Regions from separate parts of the Paenibacillus sp. FSL M7-1046 genome, predicted to be linked through region 1. Evidence: a T-box and tRNA genes for the amino acid it is inferred to sense, from the RefSeq annotation. Region 1 holds a T-box; the other regions hold tRNA genes.
What was found. The T-box of region 1 lies ahead of metG (methionine--tRNA ligase). A T-box ahead of a tRNA ligase gene usually reads a tRNA of that ligase, here a tRNA-Met.
Positions count from the first base shown of each region.

Region 1 (6,590 bases):
GCGTGGCAATCCTGCTATTCTTCACTTCGATGGCTGCAGCTAGCCTTCATTTCTCGTTAAGGGTATGGATCAGGAAATCCATAAGAATTCCTGCGGCAAGAAAGGTTCCGAGGGGCAGCCACAATGAAAATCTGCGCATAAACAAACACCTCGCTTCGACTATTTACTATTAGACAACCTAAGGGGAAATTCAAATGACAGTCGAATACGGAAAACTCACCTTTTTGGAAATTAAAGAAAAAGCAGCGGAAGGTTATCTGGCAATTATTCCGACGGGCTGTACGGAGCAGCAGGGTCCACACTCCACCGTTGATTTTGATACCTGGCTGGCCACAGAGCTGTCCATTGAAGCAGCGCAGCAGGCCAAGCTGAAATACGGAGTCAAGTCCCTGGTGATACCGACAATTCCTTTTGGACCTACGCCGGAGCACCGCAGCTTTGGATACGGCTTTATCGATATTCCGCAGAAGCTGTATGAAGATGTAATATACGCTGTTCTGACTTCCCTGGTGGACCAAGGCTTTAGACAGCTGGTTATTTTTCGCGGCTGTGGCGGTCATTTGCTGGGCAATGTGGCAGTAAGGTTCAATCAGGAATATGAGGGGAAAGCCAAGGTCGATATTCCCCATCATCCGTTTCATGAGATCTGGTGCAGGCATGCTGATCCCGACATTCCGGGTGGTCATGCAGACAGCTTCACTACTTCGCTGGGACTTTATAAACATCCTGAGGATATTAGGGAAGCGCAGATCTTTAATCCTGGCAGCAGCGAGCCGGAATGGGATGATCCCAATCTGGATTTTGGCAAATATTCCACAACAGGCGTTATAGGTGACCCAACCCATGCCAGTAGGGATCTTGGCGAGAAGTTGTGGAAAGGTTCCGTTGAAGCCATTGCAGCAATGCTGCAGGAAATTGCTCTAGCTCAGTAAAAGTTGCACAAAAGTTTGTCCGCAGCAGTTGTGTCTATGACTGTTCGGGCACTTTTTTTATTCTGACGCTGCGGGGACGCGTAACGCGTAGGCTTGCACAATGATGAACATCCGTTTTAATGGATAACAATTAATGGAATTTTATTAAAATAGACGCCCTAACTCCCTGAAAGCTGCTGCTAGTGAAGAATCGGTAGATACGATCCGTGGATCGCTGGAGCTGGGTGTGACACTTTTTGATACAGCAGATCTTTATGGTGAGGAATACCTGCTGGGGCGGGCGCTTAAAGGCCGCAGGGATAAGGCTGTAATTGCGACCAAATTCGGGGTGACGCATACTCACTAAAAACCTTGAAGTCGTCTCCCTGATTGAAGCGATGGCTGTACAAAAAGGCTGCACGACTTCACAGCTTGCTCTGGCTTGGCTGTTGGCACAGGGCGACAGTGTTGTCCCGATCCAGGGGACAAAGCGGCTGGATAGAGTGAAGGAGAACCTTGGAGCGCTTCAGGTATCCCTGTCGGCGGAAGAGCTTGCTCAAATCGAAAATATCTCACCGAAGGGGGCAGTAGCCGGCGGGTGGTTTCCCGGCCAGAATTAACCTGGATAACCGGTAGAATTAGAGAAAGCATGAGGTATACAGTGGTCTTTTGCGGTACAGCCGTTTTTTTCTACAAGCCTTACGATATCAACCGGGCTATAGAAAAATCGGCTTTTTTCGAGAGACGGTACCAGTTATTGTGTTCCTGCATTGATAGTTTCAATGAATTCATAATCATAGTAGAACTGAGCCGCCGCTTCTGCTCCGAAATCGTTGTAAATGATCAGCCTCTTGTCGGGTAAATTCCAGTAATACCGTTGGAAATTGGCATCATTGCTATACTGCCCTACACCGTAGATGCCCGCGTATTTCTCCGACAGCTTCCGGACGAGTGCTGCTCTGGCCTCTTGATCCTGTATATAATAGATGTAACCGGCGCCGCCTAACTTGTGGTTCTGCTGTTCCGGGAACAAATAGTACACCCAAGCATCGTCAAACTCCGGTGACGGATATTTATATTGCAGAATCTTTAGAGCACCATCGCCGAGATCTTTGAAATCCAACGTTTCGCTTTCCCTAACCTCGGTAATGCTCATTCCCCAGTCGGCGCTCCGAAAGGAATGCTTCATTAGAAAAGAAGAAGAAGGCAGAAAAAGTAATATACATAAAATTGGAACTAGAGTTAGAGTTTTTCTCATAGTTTCACCTTTAATAGAATTGATATCATCCCGAATAAAAAGTTGCAACTTACAGGCGGAGGCTGCCTACTACATACTAAACTCATCCTCCGCCATATAGCCAGCAGGTGTAATAAGGATTAGTTACTTAGCATCTGGCTCTCCAGCCGGGCTGTTTCCTCTTCAATCCGTACAGTATCAATGCGTTCGAAGAGCAGCTTCAGTTCATTGATGGTTTGTCCTGCCGGAACAGAGGACTGCTGCCATCCAGCCTCATCAAGGGACAAGAAGGTGCGGAGCTCATCACAGGAAAAAGGAATGAACGGATTCAGCAGATTAGCCAGATTAGCAATGATCTGTACGCAGGTGTAGAGGGTATCTCCGCAGGCGTTGCGGTCTTCCTTGATCTGCAGCCAGGGTTTCTGTTCATCAAAGTATTTATTGGCTTGGCGAATATAACCAAAGATAAACTCCAGAGCCTCCTTAAAACGCCCGGATTCGATCAGCCTGCCGGCTTCAGCGTATAAGTTGTCGAAGTTCGCTCTCCACTTAGGCTCCAGTATTCCGTCCGGCACATAACCTCCGAAGGCTTTATTTATGAAGGCCAGGCTGCGGTTTACAAAATTGCCGAAGGCGCCGAGCAGCTCGCCATTATGGCTGTGGATGAACTCCCTCCAGGAGAAGTCGGTATCACGTTTCTCGGGGCCGTTTGCAATCAGGAAGTACCGGATTGAATCCGGCTGATAGCGGCTGAGAATATCCGGTACCCAGACCGCCCAGTTGCGGCTGGTAGAGAATTTTTGCCCTTCCAGTGTCATGTATTCGCAGGCAAACAGACGGTCAGGCAAATGCAGTCCGCCCGCTCCCAATAGTATACCCGGCCAAATCAGACTATGAAAAGGCACGTTGTCTTTCCCATGTACATAATAAGCGGTTGTCTTGCCATCCTCATCGATGCTGTCGCGATTCTCCAGCCAAAAATCCTCCCAGCGGTTTCCTGTCTCTGCGGCCCACTGCTTGCTGGCGGACAGATAGCCGCTGACCGCTTCGATCCATACGTAGATTTTTTTGCCGGTGAATCCGTCTACCGGCACATCCACGCCCCAATCGAGATCACGGGTAGCCGCGCGGTCTTGAAGTCCCTCTTGCAGATAACGCTGAGTCAACCGGACGGCATTATCCCTCCAGCCCTGAGATGATGCTGCATAGTCTGCCAGTTCCTTTTGAAAGCTTGAAAGAGAAAGATAGTAATGCTCTGTAGGCCGCAGCACCGGAGGGGTTCCGCAGATTTTACAGGATCTGTCCAGCAGATCGGACGGGTCGAGCAGGGTGGAGCAGTAATCGCACTGATCACCGCGTGCCTGCTGCCCGCAGACCGGACACGTTCCCTCCACGTACCGGTCGGGTAGAAACCGCTGATCCTGCTCGCAGTAGCACTGGAGTGTTGTCTTTTTGTACAGGTGCCCGTTGTCCAGAAGTTTAAGAAATACCTCACGAACGACCGTGTGGTGGGTTTCCTGATCTGTCCGCGTGTATAAATCGTAAGTAAAACCAAGCTTGCCGAAGCACTCCACAAATTCCTCATGATAGCGGTCGGCGAATTCGCCCGGCGTTACGCCCTCTTTGGCTGCCTGGACAGCAACCGGTGTTCCATGGCAATCGCTGCCGGACACATACAGCACCCGATCACCTTTAGCCCGGTGGTAGCGGGCCAGAATGTCACCGGGCAGAATGCTTGCCAGCCTTCCCAGATGCAGAGAGCCATTGGCGTAAGGCCACGCCCCTCCGATAAAGATATTGGACATTTTATCTCCTCCTAAAGTTTTGTGCGCATTACTCCCAGATTGTCCTTCGAACAAAACTCGCTTCGGAAGCATATGCTCAAGTTTTGTGAGCGCTACTCCCTGAATTCCCTTCCAACAAAACTCGCTCCAGAAGCATTTTTGGGCAACAAAAAAGACTCCCGTCCCCAAAAGGGACGAGAGCCTGTGCTCACGTGTTACCACCCAACTTCATCAATGCCTTGCGGCATTCACCTCTTCAGGTACGTCCGCTGTTCGCGGGTATACCCTAGCATGATAACGGATGCGGGTTCCGGCGCAGCCTACAACCCTCCTGGAGGGGTTCGATGCGCAGCTCAGAGACCATATTCCCTTGGATTTTCTTTGCTCCTTTTCAGCGGCCGGAGCTCTCTGTGAAAGATTGGCCAAGGTACTCTTTCTCTTCTTAGCTTTTGTGGTTATCCTAATTAATGGTTATCTTACGGGAGGAACGTGGTAGAAGTCAAGCGTTAAATGCAGTTTTTGAATCTGGATTCAACAAAGACCGCTGAACAGTTTAATAACCTCACGAATCGTCAAAGCTGTGTAGAGCAGAAGACGATAGGAGGGAAAAGATGCGCAGAATTAAGATATGGGAAGCGGTAGTGTGTTTAATGCTGCTTCTGACGGCAGTTGGGTGTGCTTCGTCCTATCAGGCGCCGAGTGTTGTGGAGATCCAGAGCATGACTGGCTTGGATGGAAAGCCTGAAGGTTTAGACAGCCCTTTATCGCCTGTATTGGAGGATGTATACGACCGCTCGATTTCCACTGAGGTCTATTCGGTCGAATAATGGCGCTCTTCACAGCGTAATGAAAATTCTGTATAATGGGTCAACTATCGTTTTTATATAAAGAGAGGAGACCTGTGGAAGTATGGCGGCGGAAATCGTACATGTAACGACAGATGAACAGCTCCAGATGGGACTGGACATCCGCAAAAAAGTATTTGTTGAAGAGCAAAAGGTACCGGAAGAAGAGGAAATTGATGAGTATGATGTAATCGGCGACAATGTGCATCATATCTTGCTGATGGATGAGGGTCTCCCGGTAGCTACCGGAAGATTGATTTATTATAAAGCAGGCACTGCGAAAATGCAGCGTATAGCAGTCGACAAAGACTACCGCAGCAAGGGATACGGGCGTATCCTGCTGTTGGCACTGGAGGAGCTTGCCCGTGAGCTGGGCCTCGAATCATCCATCCTTGATGGACAATGCCAGGCGGAAGACTTTTATAACAAGCTGGGGTATGAAGTGATCTCTCCAGAGCCATTCTATGATGCGGGTATTTTGCATGTGAGAATGCAGAAAACGCTGTAAACCTCAAAGTACATATTCTTTCGTTAGCAGGGCAAGCTAGAGTTGAGCCTAATGGCCAATCCAAGCGCGAAGGAGTAGATCCTAAGTGATGAACAATGAACGCGAACGGTTTACAGCGGCCCAAAGAAACGGTGACGGCGACCTGATGAAGTTCCAGACCTCTTCAGGACGAGTACTGGACTACCAGCAGGCGCTGCAGGAGGTTCTAGCGGGAAGTATAGCCGGAGTGAATGTGTTCAAAGGCAGAGATGGCGAACTATACATCCGTGGCGATGCGGATGGCGATCCCACGAATAATCTGGATCAGCTGCCGCAGTTCTAAAACTGCATAGATAAGAACAGCCGGACAGGCAGTGTCAGTTGACACTACCCATCCGGCTTTTTTTGCAGCTTCAAGGTTATAAACTGCGGTTAATAAAGATACGGGAAACTGAACCTCAAAGCTCATATATCTCATGCTGAACAAGAAACTCCATTTCTCCGGTCATCCCCTCAAATTCAGGCTTCCGGTCGCTGTAATGCATTAAATAGATTAACTTGCGTACATCATCAGGCAAAGACATCAGTTCCCGGAGTGTAGTATGAACCTTACCCGATCCGCTGAGCTCACAGTCGTGAAAAATCTTCCGGACGCCATGCTTGCGGACAAGCTTGATCAGCAGCTCAGGCTGGAAGGTCATATCGGCGCTGTAAAAGATATCATCATTCAGCAGCAGCGAGTAGCTGTCCCGGCCGCGAATATGCGGGGTGCGAATCAATTGCAGTGTGATTTCCGGGGAAAGGGTATAAGACTGACCTGGACGCAGGGCAGTTACATTGAACATTTCTTCGAGGGAATCTGCACGGCCTTCCTTTGAGTGAGCGCTCTTGCGGATGTGATTCCAAAGCGGTTTGAGCAGTGTCTCTGACAACAGCAGCTGCATTTTCCGGTTATTATACTGCATCAACTCCAGTGCCAGCTCGTCCAGTCCGCCGACATGATCATTATGGATATGTGTGATTAGCGTCGCGTTCACCTCACGGAACGATCTCCCTAATTGACGCATGGCGAGCGGGGCTGTAGCACCACAGTCTATGAGAAGCGAGAAGTTGCCATCCAGCAGCAGCCCGTTGTTATTATAGTAGTTATTGGAAAAAGCATCGCCCGTACCTATCATTTGCAGTTGTATTGTCATACCGAAAATCCTCCAGTTCTAATTGTTGCCAAAGCAGGTTAACGTTATATTTTCAATATAGTAACATTTTGATGACAGAAATGAAATTTTCATCTCACTTCGGCGCAACTTGTGTCACCCTTGGCAGTAT
Region 1 covers NZ_JBBOXB010000001.1:6,851,652-6,858,241, reverse strand. Annotated here, with positions in the region: gene NYE29_RS30695 (creatininase family protein) at 195-932, shown strand; gene NYE29_RS30690 (aldo/keto reductase) at 1,099-1,278, shown strand; gene NYE29_RS30685 (aldo/keto reductase) at 1,310-1,531, shown strand; gene NYE29_RS30680 (hypothetical protein) at 1,666-2,067, opposite strand; gene metG (methionine--tRNA ligase) at 2,289-3,953, opposite strand; T-box leader at 4,120-4,385, opposite strand; gene NYE29_RS30670 (hypothetical protein) at 4,544-4,759, shown strand; gene NYE29_RS30665 (GNAT family N-acetyltransferase) at 4,842-5,285, shown strand; gene NYE29_RS30660 (DUF3892 domain-containing protein) at 5,371-5,607, shown strand; gene NYE29_RS30655 (MBL fold metallo-hydrolase) at 5,723-6,460, opposite strand.

Region 2 (6,590 bases), 5.5 Mb from region 1:
ATCGGCTTCTCCCGCCGCGCCGCTCCTTACAAACGGAGCGACCTGATTTTCTCCCAGCCGGAAGTCATTGAGCCTTACCTGAAGGACGGAAAAATCCAAATCGTCTTCTCCGGCAAAGCCCATCCGCTGGATGACACCGGCAAAAAAATCGTCAGCAATCTCGTGGCGATGATGAAAAAATATCCAAAAAGTGTCGTTTTCCTGGAAAACTACGATATGACCATTGGAGCACAGCTGACCCGCGGCTCCGACATCTGGCTCAACAATCCGCGCAGACCGCTGGAAGCCAGCGGCACCTCCGGGATGAAAGCGGCTATGAACGGCGTCCTCAACTGCTCGATTCTGGATGGCTGGTGGCCGGAAGCTTGTATCGACGGCGAGAATGGCTGGCAGATTGGCGATGGCTTCGAGACCACCGATTTCGAAGTGCTCGACAAGCATGATAGCGACGCGCTTTACGATACCCTCTTGAACCGCGTGCTCCCTACCTTCTATGACAACCGGGAGAAATGGGTACAAATGATGCGCAAGAGCATCGAGACCACTCGTGTTGAATTCGCGAGCAAACGTATGCTGGATGAATATTACAGCAGAATGTATATCAAAGGCTAAGCTGCGTATTTTTCAGCATCAATCATTAGCTATACTACTTCTCTGACGCCTTAGCCTATCCTGCCTTTCCCCCTGCTCCCGTCCGCTGCTGCGGATGGGAGTTATTTGTATGCGGTCTTCTTTATAGTGATTGCCTTAATGAAAGCAGTATGAGTCTGCGCTTTTTCAATCTCACTTCATCCTCCATAGCTGCATTGGATTCGCCTTACTTTCCAACGACAATCATGCATATCCTTAACTGCACCCTTGATAACTTGTTGATTATAACCCCACTTTCCTTCATCAGCCGTACCTCTCTTCCGTTATCATGATTCCAACATTCCCGCATATTGTTAATTAAAATCATTATAAAAAAGAATTGCTTTTCCCGGTTTTTTTGTTATTATAGAACTTATACTAAATCTAATATCAAATCTATTACGAGGTGATTGTATTCATGAGTCAGAGCAATAACAAACTTACAACAAGCTGGGGTGCCCCTGTCGGAGACAACCAGAACTCAATGACCGCAGGCTCCCGTGGACCTACCTTGCTGCAGGATGTTCATCTGCTGGAGAAATTGGCCCACTTTAACAGGGAGCGTGTTCCTGAACGTGTTGTCCACGCCAAAGGAGCCGGTGCTCATGGATATTTTGAAGTCACTCAAGATTTGTCACAATATACCAAGGCAGCATTCCTGGCCGAAGTCGGCAAACGCACGCCAATGTTCATTCGCTTTTCCACCGTTGCCGGAGAGCTGGGCTCTTCCGATACGGTCCGTGATCCACGCGGTTTTGCAGTAAAGTTCTACACAGAAGAAGGAAATTATGATCTCGTCGGCAACAATACACCGGTTTTCTTCATTCGCGATGCGATCAAATTCCCGGATTTCATCCATACCCAGAAACGTCACCCGCAGACTCATTTGAAGAATCCGAATGCTGTTTGGGATTTCTGGTCTCTATCTCCTGAATCCCTGCATCAGGTAACCATTCTTATGTCCGACCGCGGCATCCCGGCTACACTCCGTCATATGCACGGGTTCGGCAGCCACACCTTCAAATGGGTGAATGCCGAAGGCAAGGCTGTCTGGGTGAAATACCATTTCAAAACTGAACAGGGCGTAAGAAATCTTGATGTAAATCTGGCAGCACAAATTGCCGGAGAGAACCCGGATTATCATACAGAGGATTTGTTCAACGCAATTGATAAAGGAGATTTCCCGGCATGGAGATTACATGTGCAGATTATGCCTGTAGAGGATGCCGACACGTACCGTTTCGACCCATTCGATGTGACCAAGGTATGGTCGCAGAAGGATTATCCATTAATTGAGGTTGGCCGTATGGTCCTGGACCGCAATCCGGAGAATTATTTCGCAGAAGTAGAGCAGGCTACCTTCTCTCCTGGTTCTTTTGTTCCGGGCATTGAAGCATCCCCCGACAGAATGCTGCAAGGCCGCCTATTCGCCTATGCCGATGCCCACCGCTACCGGGTAGGTGCGAATCATAACCAATTGCCGATCAACCGGCCTATTGCCGAGGTCAACAACAATCAGCGTGACGGTGCAATGAACTCCGGCAGCAACGGCGGCAGCTCTGTGTATTACGAACCTAACAGCTTCGGCGGAGCAACGGAATCTCCGCAGCATAAATCAGCTCCATACAACGTTTCCGGTCAGGCAGACAGTGTCCCTTATGATCACGATGATCATTATACACAAGCCGGCGACCTCTACCGGCTGCTGAGCGAAGAGGAACGTGCGCGCCTTATCCGCAACATTGTTGGCGCCATGACTCCTGTGGAGTTCGACGAGATTAAAATCCGCCAGATCGGCCACTTTTACAAAGCCGATGCTGAATTCGGTCAGCGTATCGCCGAAGGTCTGGGATTGCCTGTACCTCAAGCTGAATAAAATATATGCAAAACCCCGGACCTTGAGGTTCGGGGTTTCTTGTTGCCCTAAAAATGACAGTGTTTGGATCAGGGATAAAAGGATACTCTACTCCTATTCCCTATAAATACTCATCCAATGCTCCAGCCGGTGCTTTAGCTCCACTCTGGCCGATGTCGGCTCCAGGATTTCCGCATTTGGCCCGTATTGCAATATCCACTTCATGAATTCTTTTTCATTGTTCACAGTCACTTCGAACAGCAGACTGCCATCCGGCTCATCGCTCATCCGTGGATGAACAAACAGTTCCTCTTCCTTAATATAGCGCGCAATCTCCGGCTGGAACCGCACCTTGAACTTTATGTTTTTATTGCCGCGGTCAATGGACCATGTATTTTTCAAATATTTCTTAATATTGAAGTTCCCCTTGTCAAAGCTCGCCTCCATTACCTCCACGTCCAGAAAACGGCTGATTCTGAAGGTTCGGATGGCCTTTTTAAGATGGCAATACCCAATGAGGTAAAAGCGCTGATCACGCGGAATCAAATAGTAGGGATCAATCTCACGTTCCGTTGTCGCATCGCGCGACTGCGAGTGATATACAGCTCGGATCCGCCGCTGCTCCACAATCGCCCCTATAATCGGCTGTAGAAAATTCCGGCTTTCTTTACGATAGGCGGGTGTGCCCATCTGAATGATGTCGGCAATGTTCTCCAGAATCCCGTTCTGCCTGGATTTCTCCTTCATATGTGTACCCATTACTTTGTCATAAGCTGTATGGAAACCCGGAGGGATTTTATCCTCATTAAGTACAGAAGGTAAAAGAGAGAATGCCAACGCTTCCTGCTCGGAAAAATCAAGCGGATAGAGAAAGAACTTGCCAAGAAACTTATAGCCGGTGCCTCTACCCTCATTCGTAACGGGCGCAAAATGGCTGATGATCTCAAGATCCCTGTAGATCGTTCTAACGTTCACATCACATCTGAAAGCCAAATCTGTTGCCGTAATACCAGGATTAGATTGAATCGCATTAATAATTCTGAAAATTCGTATTACTTTATCTGTCATTTGAGTTGCTCCTTAATACTTCCTGATCATTGAAGCCCGTTATCGTAAATCTAATATATCAGCTTCACAGACCCGTTGGCTGTCACGAAACACACTTCCGGCAGACAAAAAACACGAAGGAACTATCTTCCAACGTGTTCGTCAAGCTGCTATTAATTAGTTTACTTTCCCTTTACGATTAGCTATTGATCAAATGTATTCTCAACTCTTTCAGATAAAGTAAAGTAAGCAGTCCAGATTAGATTTTTTATTACAGAAACGATCGTCACCATAATTAAAGGTTCACCTCTATAATAATTACCCGAATAATAACTTAGCCAACAATTTGCAATCGAAATCAGTGATATTACGATCAGGTATCCTCTAACCCAATGAATGGTCTGTTTCTTCTTAAAATAGAACAGAATTATTATGACGAGCAGCATCACAATGTCAAAAGGATTTTGCAAATATGCAAGCCAATGCGAAAAAACATATTCTGGCGATAACTCCCAGCTTTTCTCTGTTACTTTCATTATTGATGAAAATTCATCCAAAACTAAATCCTTTGAAAATTTAATTATCACTATCATGAATCCCAGCCAAATGCTGATTTGAAAAAAAATGAGCCAGCCCCCAAAACCTTGGTGCCCATACGCTTTATGTATCTCTGTATCGTTTGAAATAGAACTGCCCGATAATGCATCTAAATTGAATTTCGAATCCACCATTACTTCGTCCCTTCAACTTTATTACTATCCCATGTAAAAATGGGCAATTATAACTTATAATCGGTTTATTGGAACTTATTATGTATAGTATTGTCCCACTCCAACTTTCCTAATTTCACTAGACTGTAGCTGCTGCATGACTCTTGAGCACACAGCACAAAAAAAGCCTTGCATATCGCAGGCTTTTTTTGTGGTTATTCTGTTAAGCGGGTGATGGGAATCGAACCCACGCTATCAGCTTGGAAGGCTGAAGTTCTACCATTGAACTACACCCGCATAGGTGTACAATCGGGATGACACGATTTGAACATGCGACCCCCTGGTCCCAAACCAGGTGCTCTACCAAGCTGAGCTACATCCCGTTGGTATTAAAAATGGCGCGCCCTGAGAGATTCGAACTCCCGGCCTTTTGATTCGTAGTCAAACGCTCTATCCAGCTGAGCTAAGGGCGCAAAATCTATATGGAGCGGACGACGGGAATCGAACCCGCGACCCTCGCCTTGGCAAGGCGATGCTCTACCGCTGAGCCACGTCCGCAAAAACATGGTGCGCGTGAAGGGACTTGAACCCCCACGTCGTAAAACGCCAGATCCTAAGTCTGGTGCGTCTGCCATTCCGCCACACGCGCACACTTTAAAGAAATGGTGAGCCATGAAGGACTCGAACCTTCGACACCCTGATTAAAAGTCAGGTGCTCTACCAACTGAGCTAATGGCTCTCATGAAAATGGCTGGGGATATAGGATTTGAACCTATGCATGACGGAGTCAAAGTCCGTTGCCTTACCGCTTGGCTAATCCCCAATATTTATAATTAGCTAAAAACACGGAACAGGGCGGATACTCTGCACTTCGTTGCGAGATTGCAAAGTAATTCTTGCGAAGCTTATACTTCTGATCCCTGATGCCATACTAATGGCGGAACCGACGGGATTCGAACCCGCGATCTCCTGCGTGACAGGCAGGCATGTTAGGCCAACTACACCACGGTTCCAAATTGGTTGCGGGGGCAGGATTTGAACCTGCGGCCTTCGGGTTATGAGCCCGACGAGCTACCGGGCTGCTCCACCCCGCGTCAGTAAAAGTTATTGTTCCCTTGCGGTCCCAGAAAAACACCTGGAATCCATTGCGAAGCTTCTGCTTCTTAGGGAAATGTTATGGTGGAGGCTGAGGGGATCGAACCCCCGACCCTCTGCTTGTAAGGCAGATGCTCTCCCAGCTGAGCTAAGCCTCCATGATATGACCCGTATGGGATTCGAACCCATGTTACCTCCGTGAAAGGGAGGTGTCTTAACCCCTTGACCAACGGGCCATGCTTGTTGAAAATTTGTGGCGGAGAGAGAGGGATTCGAACCCTCGAGACGCTTGTGGCGCCTACACGATTTCCAATCGTGCTCCTTCGGCCAAACTCGGACACCTCTCCATAATGGCTCCCCGAACAGGACTCGAACCTGTGACAACTCGATTAACAGTCGAGTGCTCTACCAACTGAGCTATCAGGGAAAATGGTGGGCCTTAGTGGACTCGAACCACCGACCTCACCCTTATCAGGGGTGCGCTCTAACCAGCTGAGCTAAAGGCCCTTCTACCGTATACAAATATTAAGGGCAAAAAAAATACCACAGTGTGTGTGGTTGTCCGCTTGGCGGCGTCCTACTCTCCCAGGACCCTTCGGTCCAAGTACCATCGGCGCTGGAGGGCTTAACGGTCGTGTTCGGGATGGGTACGCGTGGAACCCCTCCGCTATCGCCACCAAACGGGCATTTACAGCGTAAATGCTTCAGGAACCTTAATTCCTGAAAACTGAATCCGAAACGAATCTGCGTCTTACTGTTGGATAAGCCCTCGACCGATTAGTATTGGTCAGCTCCATGCATTGCTGCACTTCCACCTCCAACCTATCTACCTCGTCGTCTTCAAGGGGTCTTACTAATTGGGAAATCTCATCTTGAGGGGGGCTTCACGCTTAGATGCTTTCAGCGCTTATCCCGTCCGTACGTAGCTACTCAGCCATGCTCCTGGCGGAACAACTGATGCACCAGCGGTACGTCCATCCCGGTCCTCTCGTACTAAGGACAGCTCCTCTCAAATTTCCTGCGCCCACGACAGATAGGGACCGAACTGTCTCACGACGTTCTGAACCCAGCTCGCGTACCGCTTTAATGGGCGAACAGCCCAACCCTTGGGACCTACTTCAGCCCCAGGATGCGATGAGCCGACATCGAGGTGCCAAACCTCCCCGTCGATGTGGACTCTTGGGGGAGATAAGCCTGTTATCCCCAGGGTAGCTTTTATCCGTTGAGCGATGGCCCTTCCATGCGGTACCACC
Region 2 covers NZ_JBBOXB010000001.1:1,308,166-1,314,755, forward strand. Annotated here, with positions in the region: gene glgP (alpha-glucan family phosphorylase) at 1-612, shown strand, start outside; gene katA (catalase KatA) at 1,049-2,506, shown strand; gene NYE29_RS05520 (helix-turn-helix transcriptional regulator) at 2,600-3,553, opposite strand; gene NYE29_RS05525 (DUF2569 family protein) at 3,736-4,263, opposite strand; tRNA gene NYE29_RS05530 (tRNA-Gly) at 4,469-4,539, opposite strand; tRNA gene NYE29_RS05535 (tRNA-Pro) at 4,552-4,625, opposite strand; tRNA gene NYE29_RS05540 (tRNA-Arg) at 4,639-4,715, opposite strand; tRNA gene NYE29_RS05545 (tRNA-Gly) at 4,726-4,800, opposite strand; tRNA gene NYE29_RS05550 (tRNA-Leu) at 4,808-4,891, opposite strand; tRNA gene NYE29_RS05555 (tRNA-Lys) at 4,906-4,981, opposite strand; tRNA gene NYE29_RS05560 (tRNA-Gln) at 4,991-5,065, opposite strand; tRNA gene NYE29_RS05565 (tRNA-Asp) at 5,178-5,255, opposite strand; tRNA gene NYE29_RS05570 (tRNA-Met) at 5,260-5,336, opposite strand; tRNA gene NYE29_RS05575 (tRNA-Val) at 5,420-5,495, opposite strand; tRNA gene NYE29_RS05580 (tRNA-Glu) at 5,502-5,573, opposite strand; tRNA gene NYE29_RS05585 (tRNA-Ser) at 5,592-5,684, opposite strand; tRNA gene NYE29_RS05590 (tRNA-Asn) at 5,689-5,764, opposite strand; tRNA gene NYE29_RS05595 (tRNA-Ile) at 5,768-5,844, opposite strand; rRNA gene rrf (5S ribosomal RNA) at 5,902-6,018, opposite strand; rRNA gene NYE29_RS05605 (23S ribosomal RNA) at 6,095-6,590, opposite strand, start outside.
Region 2: it encodes a tRNA-Met, which carries the amino acid that the T-box ahead of metG (methionine--tRNA ligase) is inferred to sense. The anticodon was not compared.

Region 3 (6,590 bases), 3.5 Mb from region 1:
GTTCGTCGCTTAGATCTTAGTCACTACGCATAAAAAAGGGACTGGCTCTGTGTATCTTACTACACAGGGCCAGTTCTTGTTTTCACACACTCTATTTTAATCTATTTAGAGAAAATTTTCAGGAAACAGTTGCCCTTTTCTCTCCTAATCCCCATTTATATAACAGGAAGCAATCATCATATGAAAACCAGAAGCGACGAAGCGGAAGCGCTGTGACAGTCCCAAAACGGGGCTTGAGCGACCACTGCTCCGGCTAAAATCATCCTGTGGTCGGATGAATCGCCATAACCAGAGTAGGGGATTATGATACTTCTGCCCGGCCAACGTCACGGTATTGGGGGCAGCCCGCTCGGATGAGGGAGAGCTTCGTCATAACGTTGAAGCTATGTTATATGCCAGAACAATGTATTCCATTACTCTCGGACAAGACACATCTCCTTACGTCCATGTTTGAACAATATCCGACGTTGTTAATATTCCGTAACTATGCGAAATGCTTGGTGGCATTAGTTCCAAAAGTGCCTACAAAATTTTACAAGCGAATCGAATCCCTCACTTTAAAATCGGACGAGCATACAAGATACCCAAAATTCAAATTATTGCCTACCTCCGATCATTGATGTATTCGCAGCAATTAGATATGACAAATAACTTCAACACTTTAACGCATTGAATTAATGTTTTAATATGCTGTAATTTAGTATAAATGGTAGGGTTGTGGGCTGCTAACCGAAGGAGGATCGGGTATGATAGCAGGCCACCTGCAAGAGAAAAAAAGGTTATAAAACGGCTTCGAAATATGGCTTGTTGAATAACTATCATAGTATATACACAGCGAGGCAGCTGTTTAGTTCGATTTTGCACTTTATAAATACACAAAAAAGCCCATTGATATAATATCAATGGACTTCTAAAGGTTGTAGTTGGTACCGGCGAGAGGACTCGAACCTCCACGGTTTCCCACTCGATTTTGAGTCGAGCGCGTCTGCCATTCCGCCACGCCGGCGTATAGATGTAAAAAGAATCAGTTCTAAAAAATAATGGAGGCGCCACCCAGACTCGAACTGGGGATAAAGCTTTTGCAGAGCTTTGCCTTACCACTTGGCTATGGCGCCACAAAAATGGAGCGGACGACGGGAATCGAACCCGCGACCCTCGCCTTGGCAAGGCGATGCTCTACCGCTGAGCCACGTCCGCAAAATGGCTGGGGATATAGGATTTGAACCTATGCATGACGGAGTCAAAGTCCGTTGCCTTACCGCTTGGCTAATCCCCAATAACATTTTAGAAAAAAATGGGGCGACTGATGGGTCTCGAACCCACGAATGCCGGAACCACAATCCGGTGCGTTAACCCCTTCGCCACAGTCGCCATATTAAGCTGTTACTAACAATTTGCCAATCCTGTTTTAAAGAAATGGGGCGACCGATGGGTCTCGAACCCACGAATGCCGGAACCACAATCCGGTGCGTTAACCCCTTCGCCACGGTCGCCATATTAAGCTTTAAAATTTTCATTGGCAGGGGCAGCAGGAATTGAACCCACACCAACGGTTTTGGAGACCGTTGTTCTACCTTTAAACTATGCCCCTAAAGATGGTGGAGGCTGATGGATTCGAACCACCGAACACGTACGTGAGCAGATTTACAGTCTGATGCGTTTGGCCACTTCGCTAAGCCTCCACAGATGGTGCCGGCGAGAGGACTTGAACCCCCAACCTACTGATTACAAGTCAGTTGCTCTACCAATTGAGCTACACCGGCATATTCAGTTAAATAAAATGGTGGCGCGGGAGGGAATCGAACCCCCGACACAAGGATTTTCAGTCCTTTGCTCTACCGACTGAGCTACCGAGCCATATAAGTTTGTTAAGGTATTGATGGCGGAACCGACGGGATTCGAACCCGCGATCTCCTGCGTGACAGGCAGGCATGTTAGGCCAACTACACCACGGTTCCAAATTGGTTGCGGGGGCAGGATTTGAACCTGCGGCCTTCGGGTTATGAGCCCGACGAGCTACCGGGCTGCTCCACCCCGCGTCAGTAAGAAAAATATTCATTTAAAGTTAAAATGGTGGAGGCTGAGGGGATCGAACCCCCGACCCTCTGCTTGTAAGGCAGATGCTCTCCCAGCTGAGCTAAGCCTCCATAAACGGACAATTGTTATTGTATCAATTCCACTAGATGAAATCAAGTGAAGAAATGGTGACCCGTATGGGATTCGAACCCATGTTACCTCCGTGAAAGGGAGGTGTCTTAACCCCTTGACCAACGGGCCATACCTGTAAAAAATTGTGGCGGAGAGAGAGGGATTCGAACCCTCGAGACGCTTGTGGCGCCTACACGATTTCCAATCGTGCTCCTTCGGCCAAACTCGGACACCTCTCCATATGGCTCCCCGAACAGGACTCGAACCTGTGACAACTCGATTAACAGTCGAGTGCTCTACCAACTGAGCTATCAGGGAATATTACATATCAGGCTTGATCGCCTGAAAACTGAATCCGAAACGAATCTGCGTCTTACTTGTTGGATAAGCCCTCGACCGATTAGTATTGGTCAGCTCCATGCATTGCTGCACTTCCACCTCCAACCTATCTACCTCGTCGTCTTCAAGGGGTCTTACTAATTGGGAAATCTCATCTTGAGGGGGGCTTCACGCTTAGATGCTTTCAGCGCTTATCCCGTCCGTACGTAGCTACTCAGCCATGCTCCTGGCGGAACAACTGATGCACCAGCGGTACGTCCATCCCGGTCCTCTCGTACTAAGGACAGCTCCTCTCAAATTTCCTGCGCCCACGACAGATAGGGACCGAACTGTCTCACGACGTTCTGAACCCAGCTCGCGTACCGCTTTAATGGGCGAACAGCCCAACCCTTGGGACCTACTTCAGCCCCAGGATGCGATGAGCCGACATCGAGGTGCCAAACCTCCCCGTCGATGTGGACTCTTGGGGGAGATAAGCCTGTTATCCCCAGGGTAGCTTTTATCCGTTGAGCGATGGCCCTTCCATGCGGTACCACCGGATCACTAAGTCCGACTTTCGTCCCTGCTCGACTTGTTGGTCTCGCAGTCAAGCTCCCTTATGCCTTTGCACTCTTCGAATGATTTCCAACCATTCTGAGGGAACCTTTGAACGCCTCCGTTACTCTTTAGGAGGCGACCGCCCCAGTCAAACTGCCCGCCTGACACGGTCCCCGTACCCGTTTAGGGTACCAGGTTAGAACCTAGATACGATCAGGGTGGTATCCCAACGGCGCCTCCGCAGAAGCTTGCGCTCCTGCCTCTACGGCTCCCACCTATCCTGTACAGATCGTACCCAAATTCAATATCAAGCTGCAGTAAAGCTCCATGGGGTCTTTCCGTCTTGTCGCGGGTAACCTGCATCTTCACAGGTATTAAAATTTCACCGGATCTCTCGTTGAGACAGCGCCCAAGTCGTTACGCCATTCGTGCGGGTCAGAATTTACCTGACAAGGAATTTCGCTACCTTAGGACCGTTATAGTTACGGCCGCCGTTTACTGGGGCTTCGGTTCACAGCTTCGGATTGCTCCTAACCGCTCCCCTTAACCTTCCAGCACCGGGCAGGCGTCAGCCCGTATACTTCGCCTTGCGGCTTCGCACAGACCTGTGTTTTTGCTAAACAGTCGCTTGGGCCTTTTCACTGCGGCCCCCTCGGGCTATTCACCCTACCGAGGCACCCCTTCTCCCGAAGTTACGGGGTCATTTTGCCGAGTTCCTTAACGAGAGTTCTTCCGCGCGCCTTAGAATTCTCTTCTCGCCTACCTGTGTCGGTTTGCGGTACGGGCACCTTCTCCTGACTAGAGGCTTTTCTTGGCAGTGTGAGATCATGACCTTCGCTACTATAATTTTCGCTCCCCATCACAGCCCAGCCTTAATGGTGTGCGGATTTGCCTACACACCAGCCTCACTGCTTAGACGGACATCCATCAGTCCGCGTCACTACCCTCCTGCGTCACCCCATCGCTCATAGCGGATTACGGTGGTACAGTAATTTCAAACTGTTGTCCTTCGACTACGCCTTTCGGCCTCGCCTTAGGTCCCGACTTACCCTGAGCGGACGAGCCTTCCTCAGGAAACCTTGGGCTTTCGGCGGATCAGATTCTCACTGATCTTTTCGTTACTCATACCGGCATTCTCACTTGTATGCTGTCCAGCGCTCCTTACGGTACACCTTCAACCTGCATACAACGCTCCCCTACCCCAGATGCAAAGCATCTAGCCATAGCTTCGGTGGTGTGTTTAGCCCCGTTACATTTTCGGCGCAGAGTCACTCGACCAGTGAGCTATTACGCACTCTTTCAATGGTGGCTGCTTCTAAGCCAACATCCTGGTTGTCTGTGCAACTCCACATCCTTTCCCACTTAACACACACTTGGGGACCTTAGCTGATGGTCTGGGCTGTTTCCCTTTTGACAATGGATCTTAGCACTCACTGTCTGACTCCCGGCAAGAAGTTAATGGCATTCGGAGTTTGACTGAGCTTGGTAACCCTTGCGGGCCCCGCACCCAATCAGTGCTCTACCTCCACCACTCCATTCACCGAGGCTAGCCCTAAAGCTATTTCGGGGAGAACCAGCTATCTCCGAGTTCGATTGGAATTTCTCCGCTACCCCCACCTCATCCCCGCATTTTTCAACATACGTGGGTTCGGGCCTCCAGTGCGTGTTACCGCACCTTCACCCTGGACAGGGGTAGATCACACGGTTTCGGGTCTACGTCCACATACTAAATCGCCCTATTCAGACTCGCTTTCGCTGCGGCTCCGGCTTCTCACCTTAACCTTGCATGTTAAACGTAACTCGCCGGTTCATTCTACAAAAGGCACGCCATCACCCATGAATAGGGCTCTGACTTTTTGTAAGCACACGGTTTCAGGTTCTATTTCACTCCCCTTCCGGGGTGCTTTTCACCTTTCCCTCACGGTACTGTTTCACTATCGGTCGCCAGGTAGTATTTAGCCTTAGCAGATGGTCCTGCTGGATTCATACGGGGTTTCACGTGCCCCGCACTACTCGGGATCCGTCTCGGAGAGAACACAGTTTAGGCTACAGGGCTTTTACCTCTATCGCGGGCCTTTCCAGACCTCTTCGCCTACCATATTCCTTTGTAACTCCATGTGAGACGTCCCACAACCCCAAGGGGCAAGCCCCTTGGTTTAGGCTGTTCCGCGTTCGCTCGCCGCTACTGACGGAATCACTATTGTTTTCTCTTCCTCAGGGTACTTAGATGTTTCAGTTCCCCTGGTCTGCCTCTATCTCCCCTATGTATTCAGAGAGAAGTAACTGCGAATTACCACAGCTGGGTTTCCCCATTCGGACACCCCCGGATCAAAGCTTGCTTACAGCTCCCCGAGGCAGTTTCGTTGTTCGCCACGTCCTTCGTCGGCTCCTGGCGCCTAGGCATCCTCCGTGTGCTCTTATTAGCTTAACCAATGCGTTTTTCCAGAAGGAAAACCGCTAGCATCACTATTAATTAAAACTTGTTCACACAAGTTTCAGCTAAAAGATGTTCTAAAACGCAAATTCGTTTCGGTATCCAGTTTTCAAGGATCAAGGTACTACTTGAGAGCTTAAACTCTCAAAACTGACCAACGAGTGAGTAACAGGCCTAAACCTGAGTTTTGGAAGCTAAGCTTCCGATTTGAATGTCACCGTTGCAGGTGACGATTCTCCATAGAAAGGAGGTGATCCAGCCGCACCTTCCGATACGGCTACCTTGTTACGACTTCACCCCAATCATCTACCCCACCTTCGGCGGCTGGCTCCCTTGCGGGTTACCCCACCGACTTCGGGTGTTGTAAACTCTCGTGGTGTGACGGGCGGTGTGTACAAGACCCGGGAACGTATTCACCGCGGCATGCTGATCCGCGATTACTAGCAATTCCGACTTCATGCAGGCGAGTTGCAGCCTGCAATCCGAACTGAGACCGGCTTTGCTGGGATTGGCTCCACCTCGCGGCTTCGCTTCCCGTTGTACCGGCCATTGTAGTACGTGTGTAGCCCAGGTCATAAGGGGCATGATGATTTGACGTCATCCCCACCTTCCTCCGGTTTGTCACCGGCAGTCACTCTAGAGTGCCCAGCTCGACCTGCTGGCAACTAAAGTCAAGGGTTGCGCTCGTTGCGGGACTTAACCCAACATCTCACGACACGAGCTGACGACAACCATGCACCACCTGTCTCCTCTGTCCCGAAGGCCGCCACTATCTCTAGTGGATTCAGAGGGATGTCAAGACCTGGTAAGGTTCTTCGCGTTGCTTCGAATTAAACCACATACTCCACTGCTTGTGCGGGTCCCCGTCAATTCCTTTGAGTTTCAGTCTTGCGACCGTACTCCCCAGGCGGAGTGCTTACTGTGTTAACTTCGGCACCAAGGGTATCGAAACCCCTAACACCTAGCACTCATCGTTTACGGCGTGGACTACCAGGGTATCTAATCCTGTTTGCTCCCCACGCTTTCGCGCCTCAGCGTCAGTTACAGCCCAGAAAGTCGCCTTCGCCACTGGTGTTCCTCCACATATCTACGCATTTCACCGCTACACGTGGAATTCCACTTTCCTCTTCTG
Region 3 covers NZ_JBBOXB010000001.1:3,324,142-3,330,731, reverse strand. Annotated here, with positions in the region: gene NYE29_RS34590 (helix-turn-helix domain-containing protein) at 494-673, shown strand; tRNA gene NYE29_RS14710 (tRNA-Leu) at 925-1,006, opposite strand; tRNA gene NYE29_RS14705 (tRNA-Cys) at 1,042-1,115, opposite strand; tRNA gene NYE29_RS14700 (tRNA-Gly) at 1,123-1,197, opposite strand; tRNA gene NYE29_RS14695 (tRNA-Gln) at 1,202-1,276, opposite strand; tRNA gene NYE29_RS14690 (tRNA-His) at 1,296-1,371, opposite strand; tRNA gene NYE29_RS14685 (tRNA-His) at 1,418-1,493, opposite strand; tRNA gene NYE29_RS14680 (tRNA-Trp) at 1,518-1,591, opposite strand; tRNA gene NYE29_RS14675 (tRNA-Tyr) at 1,597-1,682, opposite strand; tRNA gene NYE29_RS14670 (tRNA-Thr) at 1,688-1,763, opposite strand; tRNA gene NYE29_RS14665 (tRNA-Phe) at 1,782-1,857, opposite strand; tRNA gene NYE29_RS14660 (tRNA-Asp) at 1,881-1,958, opposite strand; tRNA gene NYE29_RS14655 (tRNA-Met) at 1,963-2,039, opposite strand; tRNA gene NYE29_RS14650 (tRNA-Val) at 2,072-2,147, opposite strand; tRNA gene NYE29_RS14645 (tRNA-Glu) at 2,203-2,277, opposite strand; tRNA gene NYE29_RS14640 (tRNA-Ser) at 2,295-2,387, opposite strand; tRNA gene NYE29_RS14635 (tRNA-Asn) at 2,391-2,466, opposite strand; rRNA gene NYE29_RS14630 (23S ribosomal RNA) at 2,529-5,455, opposite strand; rRNA gene NYE29_RS14625 (16S ribosomal RNA) at 5,702-6,590, opposite strand, start outside.
Region 3: it encodes a tRNA-Met, which carries the amino acid that the T-box ahead of metG (methionine--tRNA ligase) is inferred to sense. The anticodon was not compared.